2 regions of the Citrifermentans bemidjiense Bem genome follow, and region 2 is predicted to be linked to the other one. Evidence: riboswitches for the same ligand, from Rfam matches in the RefSeq annotation. Region 2 holds a riboswitch; the other holds the start of a gene.

Region 1 (4,402 bases), 1.4 Mb from region 2:
TTCCCCCAGGTGACGATCTCGGCGACGATGCTGGCGTTCCAGGTCCCCCCTGCAGCGGTGACGAGCCCGGTGACAAGCGATGGGAAAATGCCGGGGAGAAGCAGCGTTTTCCAAAGCTTCCACCCGGAGACGCCGAAGTTGCGGGCCGCCTCGCGCAGGTCGGTAGGGATGGCCGAGGCGCCGCCGATCACGTTGAAAAGGATGTACCACTGAGTCCCCAGGATCATCAGCGGGGCGGTCCAGATCTCCGGTGAGAGGTGGTAGTGGACCATGAAGAAGACCGCCACCGGGAAGAAAAGGTTCGCGGGGAACGCGGCCAGAAACTGCGCCAGGGGCTGGACTCTCGTCGCCCATTTCGGGTTGAGCCCGATATACACCCCGATGGGTACCCAGATCAGGCTGGCGATGATCAAAAGCACCGTGACCCGAACCAGGGTCAGGAAGCCGAGATAGAAGACCTTCCAAATTTCGGCGCCGTCTACCTCTCCCCCGACGAACTGGACCAAAAGCCACGCGCCCCCGGCGACGCCAATGGCTAGAAGCGCGTTCCAGGCAATTTCCTGCGCCTTGGGGATCGTGGCCTGCGTTGCGTCACGGAAGCTCGCGCGCTGCTTTCTCCTGGGGAGCAGGTCGGTGAGCCGGATCCACCGGTTGACCAGGAAACGTCCGGCGGCGCGCAGGAGCCTCGCGCGCTGGAACAGGGTCAGCACCCAGGAGCCGCTTCCCTCGCCGCTTTCGGTCGTTTCGAACTTGAACTTGTCGGCCCAGGCCACCATGGGGCGAAAGAGCAGCTGGTCGTAGACGAGGATCACCAGCAGCATGGTCAAAAGCGCCCAGCCGATGGCGGAGAGGCTGCGGTAGTGGATGGCCTGCGCCACGTAGGAGCCTATCCCGGGGAGGGTTACCGAAGTCTTCCCCACCGTGATCGCCTCCGACGCCACCACGAAGAACCATCCCCCCGAGACCGACATCATCATGTTCCAGATCAAGGGGGGCATGGCGAAGGGGGCATCCAGCTTCCAGAAGCGCTGCCAGGGAGAGAGCCCGAAGAGGACCGAGGCCTCGCTCAGGTCGGAGGGGATGGTCTTTAGCGACTGGTAAAAGCTGAAGGCCATGTTCCAGGCCTGGGAGGTGAAGATGGCGAAGATGGCGGCGCACTCCACCCCGAGAAGTTTTCCAGGGAACATGGCGATGAAGCCGGTGACGGTGACCGAGAGAAAGCCGAGGATGGGGACCGACTGGAGTATGTTCAAAAGCGGAACGAGTATCCGCTCGGCGCGGCGGCTCTTCGCCGCGAGCGTTCCGTAGCTGAAGGTGAAAAGGAGCGAAAACGCCAGTGCCGCCGCCATGCGCAAGACGGTGCGCAGCGCGTACTCGGGGAGGTTAACGGGGTCGAGCGAAAGGGGGATCTGCTCACCCGGCATATAGGGTATCCCCATCTCGCGGCTGCCCCAGGCAAAGAGCGTGACGAGCCCCATGACCATGAGAAAGGCGGCCAGGTCCCAAAAGTTGGGAGCGGCTCTTCCTGTTGTTTTACTGAACGGTGTCGACCGGTTGGCCATCCTGCTTCCTCCGTGCTGCCGGATACTCTACCCCTTTTGCGTAAAGGCGCAGCTATCCGGACGCGGGTCGTCCTGGCCTCATGCCGGAGCACGCGCGGACAGACCCCTACTGCCGATGCGCTCAAGCATCGCACAGTGAGAATGATTAATTGACGGAAGTCGGGAAACAGGTCCCTGGACTCCTCGCTTCGGCTGTTCCCCGCGGCGCGGCAGGAGAACCGGAAGCAGGCCCAGGTTAGGGGGGAAGCTTCGGAAAGGCTACTGCCGGAACTGCGGGATGAGTAAGTGATAGTCGCTACTATGACTGTCCAATGTGAAAAACCACCACCTTTTTTGTCGTGATATGAAAAAGCAAAAGGCCATGGGGGACCATGGCCTTATTTCTGGCGCGGATTCCCCTCTCGTAGGTTTTCGGCAGTGCGCAACGTAGGTCCCGGGGGACCAGCTACCTTGGGTCAAGCCTTAAGCCGGCAAGACCTGGTCTACCCGTTGGCGTCTTTCGACGTTTCCGGGCAGTAGCCTGTGTTTGAGCAAACGCCTCATCGTAACGAGGAACCCGTCCTGTTTATACCGACCCTCGCGGAATGTCAACTAAAGGATTTTTATCAGTATCGCGGTGGCGCCGAGGATGAGCAGCCGGTGCCGGAGCAGCGCCGCCGGCGGGAGCCCGTCCAGGCGCTGCAGCCGGGCCAGCACCACCCAGGAAAAGAGCGCCGCCAAAAGGATAATCGGGTAGATGAGCAGGCGCAGCGTCCCAAGTTCCGGGGTGAGCGCCGTGGCATCGAGGAAATTTTCCGCTCCCAGGGCCGAAACGGCGAGCGGGACCAGCCTGGCGCCCCCCTCCACCAGCGGACGGAAGAAGATCAGGAATAGACCCGCGGCGGCGAGAGGGAGGTAGGCGAGCCCGCTGCTGGTGAAGACGGAACGCCAGCGGGCGCCGCGCACAGCCACCGAAGCGATGAGGGCAAGGAAGGTGAACCCGGCGACGAGGCAAAGCGCCAGCAGGTAGTCCTCCAGGGTCCAGAGGGTGCGCGGGAAGAGTTCCGGTTGCCGCCCGGCCAAAAGCGGGGTCCCCTTGGCGGCGATCACCGCGCCCAGCAGGGTGACGCTGAAAAACGCCTCCCTGAAGCCGCGCCGGGCCTTGTTGAACACGCCGCAGGTCGGGTTCCTCAGGTCGAGCTGCATCGAGTGGTGCGGACAGTTGCGGACGCAGTTGAGACAGAGGACGCAGTGGTCGGAGCTGTCGACGCCGGAGGGGTGCAGCCCCATGGGGCAGGCCTTCTCCTTGATGCAGTCGTCCACCCGGCACCTGCTCAGGCAGACGTTGTGGTTGCTGTGCATCTCCAGCGGCGAGATGCGCGATACGAGGCTCACGATGCGCCCCAGCGGGCAGAGGAACTTGCACCAGCCGCGACGGCCGATCACCAGGTCGGCGCTCACCGTCGCCGTCAGCATGCCGCTCAGCAACAGCCCCGTGGCCGCTGCGTGGGAGAACATCCCGGTCGCCTGCTCCATCAGGAGGATCAGCACCAGTGCGGCGAAACTGAGCGACGGCCCGAAACTGCGCAGCCACGGTGCCGGGTCGCGCACCACACGGCTGGTGACCCCAAGCCGTTCGCCGATCGCTTCCATCGGACAGAAGCTGCACCAGCCGCGGGCGAAGAGGAAAGCGGTGAGTATCAGCGCGGGCCATCCCAGGGTCCAGGCCGCAAGGTTCGCCGCGTTGTCCGAAGCGGGGCCGAGCAGGGTGTACAGGGTGATCAGCAGGAACGCCGGTACGGTCAGCCAGCGCAGCACCTTCGGGAAACGCGGGTTCCAGGCGAGCCGCTCCAGGGAGGGAAGCGTCAAGAGGTTGAAGCGGCCGTCCTCGAAGGGGTGCCCCTGGAGGGAGATGTGCTCGGGCTGAATCTCCGTGTCGCTGCAGACCACCACGGCGCGGCTCACGACCTGGTACAGTTCGGTGGCGTTGAGGGGCCAGTCGTGGTCTACCAGGCGGTTCAGGGCGTCTTGGGAGAGCCGGCGCACGTTGCGGTTGTGCTTGGCGTTGAGAGAGGCGAGGAGGCTCTTCGCGATGACGGGGATGTCCTTCTTGCGCTCGCGCAGCGGGGCTAACTCCACGGTTTCGCCGCAGAGCTTTCGGTACAGCTCTCCGTTGAACTTGCCGCTGTCGATCAGGGGCTCCAGGGCCTTGCCGCTGGTGGCTATGATCCTCACCCGGGCGCTGCGTAGTTTGGTCTCGCCCCTTCTGGTGAAGTGCCCGGTGTCGAGGAAATCGACCAGCTCCTCCTGCACCGCAAGGGCCAGGCAGTCGACGTTGCGCAGGATCATGTCGCCCCCTGCGGCAAGCTCGATCATCCCCCTTCTCACCCGCCGCGCATAGACCGCCCCCTGCGAAGCATGGCCGAAAAGCGCCGCCTCCTGGGCGAGACCTAGCAGCACACCCCTTTGGGAGGCGCCCTCGGCTGGCTCGTTTTCCTCTTCCAGTACCGGCGGGGGGGAGGCGCAGTCCAGGAAAAGGACGGGGCGGTCGGCTTCGCTGTGGAAGTGGATCAGCCGGGCGGCGAGATCCTTCCAGGTGCCGGGCTCGCCCAGGATGAGGACGTGGCTGCGGGTGCCGCCCAGCTGCTGCAGGCGTTGGTTTAAAAGGCGCACCCAGTGCGAGGCGCCGGGGAACTGGCCGAACTCGGGAAGCAACTGCCAGCCGATGATGTTGGTGATCACCTCGCGGTGTTCGCTTTCCTCGCGCTGGTGGCGGTGCGCCCAGCTACCCAGCTGCGCCGCGAAGATCCGGCTCAGGTTGGCGTAGAGCGCGGGGATTTGGTCCAGAAGCTCTTCGAAAT
Region 2 (4,402 bases):
GGGGTCTTCTGCCTTCGCGCCCTTATGTAGCCGATAGGGCATTTACACAAAATCCTTCACACGCCCGACCCCGGGCAATAATGGATTGGGTGGGAATATGTCATATTCGAACCAGAAAATGACGGATTTGAATTCAAATACGTCACATTTAGAAAGAATGTGACGTATTTGAATTCAAAAATGACGCATTTGAAAAAAATGTGACGTATTTGGACCCAAAAATGACACATTTGGAAAAAATATGACATATTTGAATTGGAAAACGACATATTTAAAAAAAATGGGACCGATTCGACCCGTACACGCCCAATTCTCACTGACTTCATTAGATAAATTGACCGTTGCCTTTGTCTTGGGTAAATTGGGGCGATCTTATTGGGTAAGGCTACGGCATGATTGATGATATCAACAGGACTCTCTGGGTAACAGCCAACAAGCCGCACGCAAAGCAGGCCGGAATCCTGGCGGCTCTGCTCCCTCGCCCCCTCATCCTTTCCAGATGGAACCCTGTCTTCGCAGAAATACCCGTTGAAAGCCTGGTTCACCAACACCAACAGGAGTATTACGCCGCACTGAGTGAGAGCACGAAGCAAGGCGATTCGGCAGTCTTTGTCGAGTTTATGCTGGGAATGGTGCAACAGGCCATCGCCGAATCTCAGACCCCCCAAGTCACCGCGCAAGTCACACCGCAGATAGCACGCTTGCTTGAGGTACTCGTTGGAGAAATGTCTCGTGATAGCATTCAAAACGCGCTAGGGCTGAAGCACAGGGAATCCTTCCGTCAACTTTATCTAGTGCCCGCATTGGCGGATGGCTGGATCGAGATGACCATACCTGACAAGCCGAATAGTCGACTTCAGAAATACCGGCTGACCGAGCAGGGGAGGGCATGGCGTTCCGAGAGGATGAAAGGCAGGTAGAGTCGATGTCACAGATGTTCAGATGTGTTAAACAAGTTATAATTTCCACAGCTTTCAAAAACATTGACATTAAATGCTGTCGGAAGTATCTAAAACTGTTCCTCGTTAGCATGAGGCGTTTGCACAAACAGAGGCTACTGCCCAAAAACGTCGAAAGACGCCAATGGGTAGACCAGGGCTTGCCGGATTAAGGCTTGACCTAAGGTAGCTGGTTCTTCCTGACCTACGTTGTGCACTGCTGAAAACCTACGAGTGGGGAACCACGGCATGATATGTATCCAGGCCACGGTTCCCCGTGGCCTTTTTTCGTTGTACCCATGCCGAAACGAAAGGTGATGGTTATCTCAATTGGGCAGTCATAGTTGTATCTTAGGCAATCAATATCGTTCGTTCCGGCATTAATCCATACACCTCCGCTCTGTTATGGCCTTTGCTGACACGCGAACGTTGGCCATAACGGGGAATATCAGGCAACCTCTGCCATTCCCTCCATTACACACAATTCATCGCTGTCCTTTTTCCAGGGCATGCTCCTGCATGCGCGTGGATTTTGGTATGGTCTTGATTAGATTCGCACGGGCTTTGGTCTGTGTATCGGGGTGTCGCATGCAGATTACAACGGAGTTGTATGTCAGCTCAGTGCTGAACAAGCAGGTCATCAACCCGGCTGGTAAGTCGGTCGGGAAATTATGGGATATTGCCATTGTTCCTGGTGAAGGGCTGCCGGTCGTTACCGGACTCCTGATAAAAAAGGGGAAGAAAATCCATATTGCTTCCTGGCACTCGGTACTCCTGTTCAACCCGATTGTCGTATCAATTGCCGGAGCAATTGAAAAGATGCCCCTCTATGAACGGCAATCCGACGCGATTCTTTTGGCCCGTGATGTACTCGACAAGCAGATAGTGGATGTGAATGGTGCCAAGGTCGTCAGGGTTAATGACGTGAAACTTGCACCATACGGGAAAATGTTATGCATCTTCTCGGTCGATATAGGTTTCAGAGGTCTTTTGAGAAGGCTTGGTTACGAGAAGGTCTGGTCTCTTGTGCAGAAAGAGATTCCGCAGAAGGAAATCGGCTGGCAGTTTGTCAATGCTCTGGAAATAAACACTGCCGGACTCACCCTCTCCAAGGCCCGTGAGCAGTTGGCGGAAATGCATCCGGCTGACATCGCCGGTATCATATCTTCTATCCCGAGAGCGTCCATTCAAAACCTGCTGAACAATCTTGACTATGAAACAGCAGGGGAAGCCATTCATGAACTGGAGCCGGAACTTCGCACCCAGATAATCAGCCAATTGGACAGTGAACAGGCTTCTGACATCCTCGAAGAGATGCCGCCTGATGAAGCTGCCGATGTGCTGGGCGACTTGCCGGAAGAGATGGCGCAGGAACTGCTGGGATTGATGGACAAGGAAGAGGCAGATGAAATCCAGGAACTGATGGAGCATGAGGACGATACGGCTGGCGGTCTCATGACCAGCGAGTTCATTGCCATATCCGCTGAAACCACCGTGGCACAGGCTATGGAAGAATTGCGGCGGCAGGCGGAAGAAATTGAAATGCTTTATTATGCCTACGTTCTCGATGCCCAAGAAAAACTGGTCGGAGTTGTAAACTTCAGAGACCTGCTTATCAGCAATCCCGACCTTCCAGTATCCGAACTTATGACCGAACAGCTCAAGACGGTCACTGTCGATGCCGAGCCGGAAGATGTGCTGGAGTTGCTGGCTAAATACAACCTTGTTGCCGTTCCGGTACTTGAGGATGACAGGACGATGGCTGGTATTATTACCATAGACGATGTAGTTGAGCTGTTTCTCCCCTATGCCCTGAAGCGGAGACGGTACCCCTCGTAAGAGTGGCAACTTGCGAATAAAAGGCAAGACCGTATTTCAGGCATAGGAATGGAGAATAGATATGAAGCTCAACAAAAAAAACATCCTGATGTTTCTCGCAGTACTCGGGCCGGGGATAATCACGGCAAACGTAGATAATGATGCAGGCGGGATTACTACTTATTCTGTTGCCGGGGCGCAGTTCGGCTATTCGCTGCTCTGGACGTTGATTCCGATTACCGTTGCCCTGGTGGTTGTTCAGGAGATGGTTGCCCGAATGGGAGTGGTTACGGGTAAGACCCTTGCCGACCTGATACGGGAGCGGTTCGGCGTAAAGACCACCTTTTATCTGATGATTTGCCTGCTGCTTGCTGATTTGGGGAATACGGTTGCGGAGTTTGCCGGATGGGCGGCAAGCATGGAGATATTCGGGGTCAGCAAGTACATCTCAGTGCCGATAGGTGCTTTCTTGGTCTGGTGGCTGGTAGTGAAAGGTACCTACAGGATTGTAGAGAAGATATTCCTCTTCTCCTGTACCATCTTTGTCACCTACATCGTTTCGGCAGTTCTGGCTGCTCCACCATGGGCACAGGTGTTGACGGAAACAGTCAAGCCGACCTTCTCCATGAAACCGTCCTATCTGATGATGATTATCGGGGTGGTTGGAACAACTATTGCGCCATGGATGCAGTTCTATCTGCAATCGGCAGTGGTGGAAAAGAACATCAAGATAGAGCAGTACAAAGCAAGTCGTCTCGATGTCGTAGTCGGCTGCATTATCACTGATGTGGTGGCGTTTTTCATCATTGTCGCCTGTGGTGCAACCCTCTATGCCCACGGCATAACCATCAATGATGCTGCTGATGCGGCAAAAGCCCTTGAACCGCTGGCTGGGAAATATGCATCGGTGATGTTTGCCATCGGTCTGGCAAATGCCTCTCTGTTTGCCGCCTCAATTCTGCCGCTTGCTACTGCCTATTATGTTTGCGAAGGGATGGGGTGGGAATCCGGCATTGACCATAATTTCAAGACAGCACCGCAATTCATGTGGCTTTACACTGGACTAATCGCTATCGGTGCCCTGATCATTCTGTTCCCAAACGCCCCATTAGTGGCCATCATGCTCATCTCTCAGGTGGTTAACGGCGTGATGTTGCCGTTCGTTCTGATATTCATGCTGATTCTCATAAACAGCAAGAGCCTGATGGGAGAATATACCAACTCGAAATTCTACAACGTCATATCCTGGGCTACAGTATTGGTTATGGTCGTTCTGACCCTGGCACTGGTTGCAACTTCAATGACATAAAATTAATCTATGAACGTGATGTAGGGTCCGAAGTGGGGTTAAGGGCGGCGACGATGAGAGCCGGCACGAGAGGTGATGGAAGTTATGAAGACCCAGTACTACACCGCATCGAGTCTGGATGGATTTATCGCGACAGAGGACGACTCGTTGGAGTGGCTCTTTTCTCTTGGGAACCTGGAGGAGTCCAGCTACCCGGAATTCGTTGCTGAGGTTGGCGCACTGGCAATGGGATCGGCCACCTACGAGTGGATGGTCCGCAATGCAGCCAAGGTCGCTGCCGAGACCGGTTCTCCTTGGCCGTACACCCAGCCTGTATGGGTATTTACCAGTCGCGCAC

What was found. Region 2 has a riboswitch for magnesium ahead of GBEM_RS16155 (magnesium transporter). Riboswitches for the same ligand answer to the same signal wherever they lie in the genome.
Region 1: another riboswitch for magnesium. It lies ahead of GBEM_RS02125 (ABC transporter permease); the one in region 2 lies ahead of GBEM_RS16155 (magnesium transporter).

Annotation. Positions count from the first base shown of each region.
Region 1 covers NC_011146.1:509,643-514,044, forward strand. Annotated here, with positions in the region: gene GBEM_RS02125 (ABC transporter permease) at 1-1,562, opposite strand, end outside; M-box (ykoK) riboswitch at 1,952-2,121, opposite strand; gene GBEM_RS02130 (sigma 54-interacting transcriptional regulator) at 2,154-4,402, opposite strand, start outside.
Region 2 covers NC_011146.1:3,729,223-3,733,624, reverse strand. Annotated here, with positions in the region: gene GBEM_RS16165 (Fic family protein) at 393-920, shown strand; M-box (ykoK) riboswitch at 1,015-1,184, shown strand; gene GBEM_RS16155 (magnesium transporter) at 1,527-2,777, shown strand; gene GBEM_RS16150 (Nramp family divalent metal transporter) at 2,839-4,065, shown strand; gene GBEM_RS16145 (dihydrofolate reductase family protein) at 4,141-4,402, shown strand, end outside.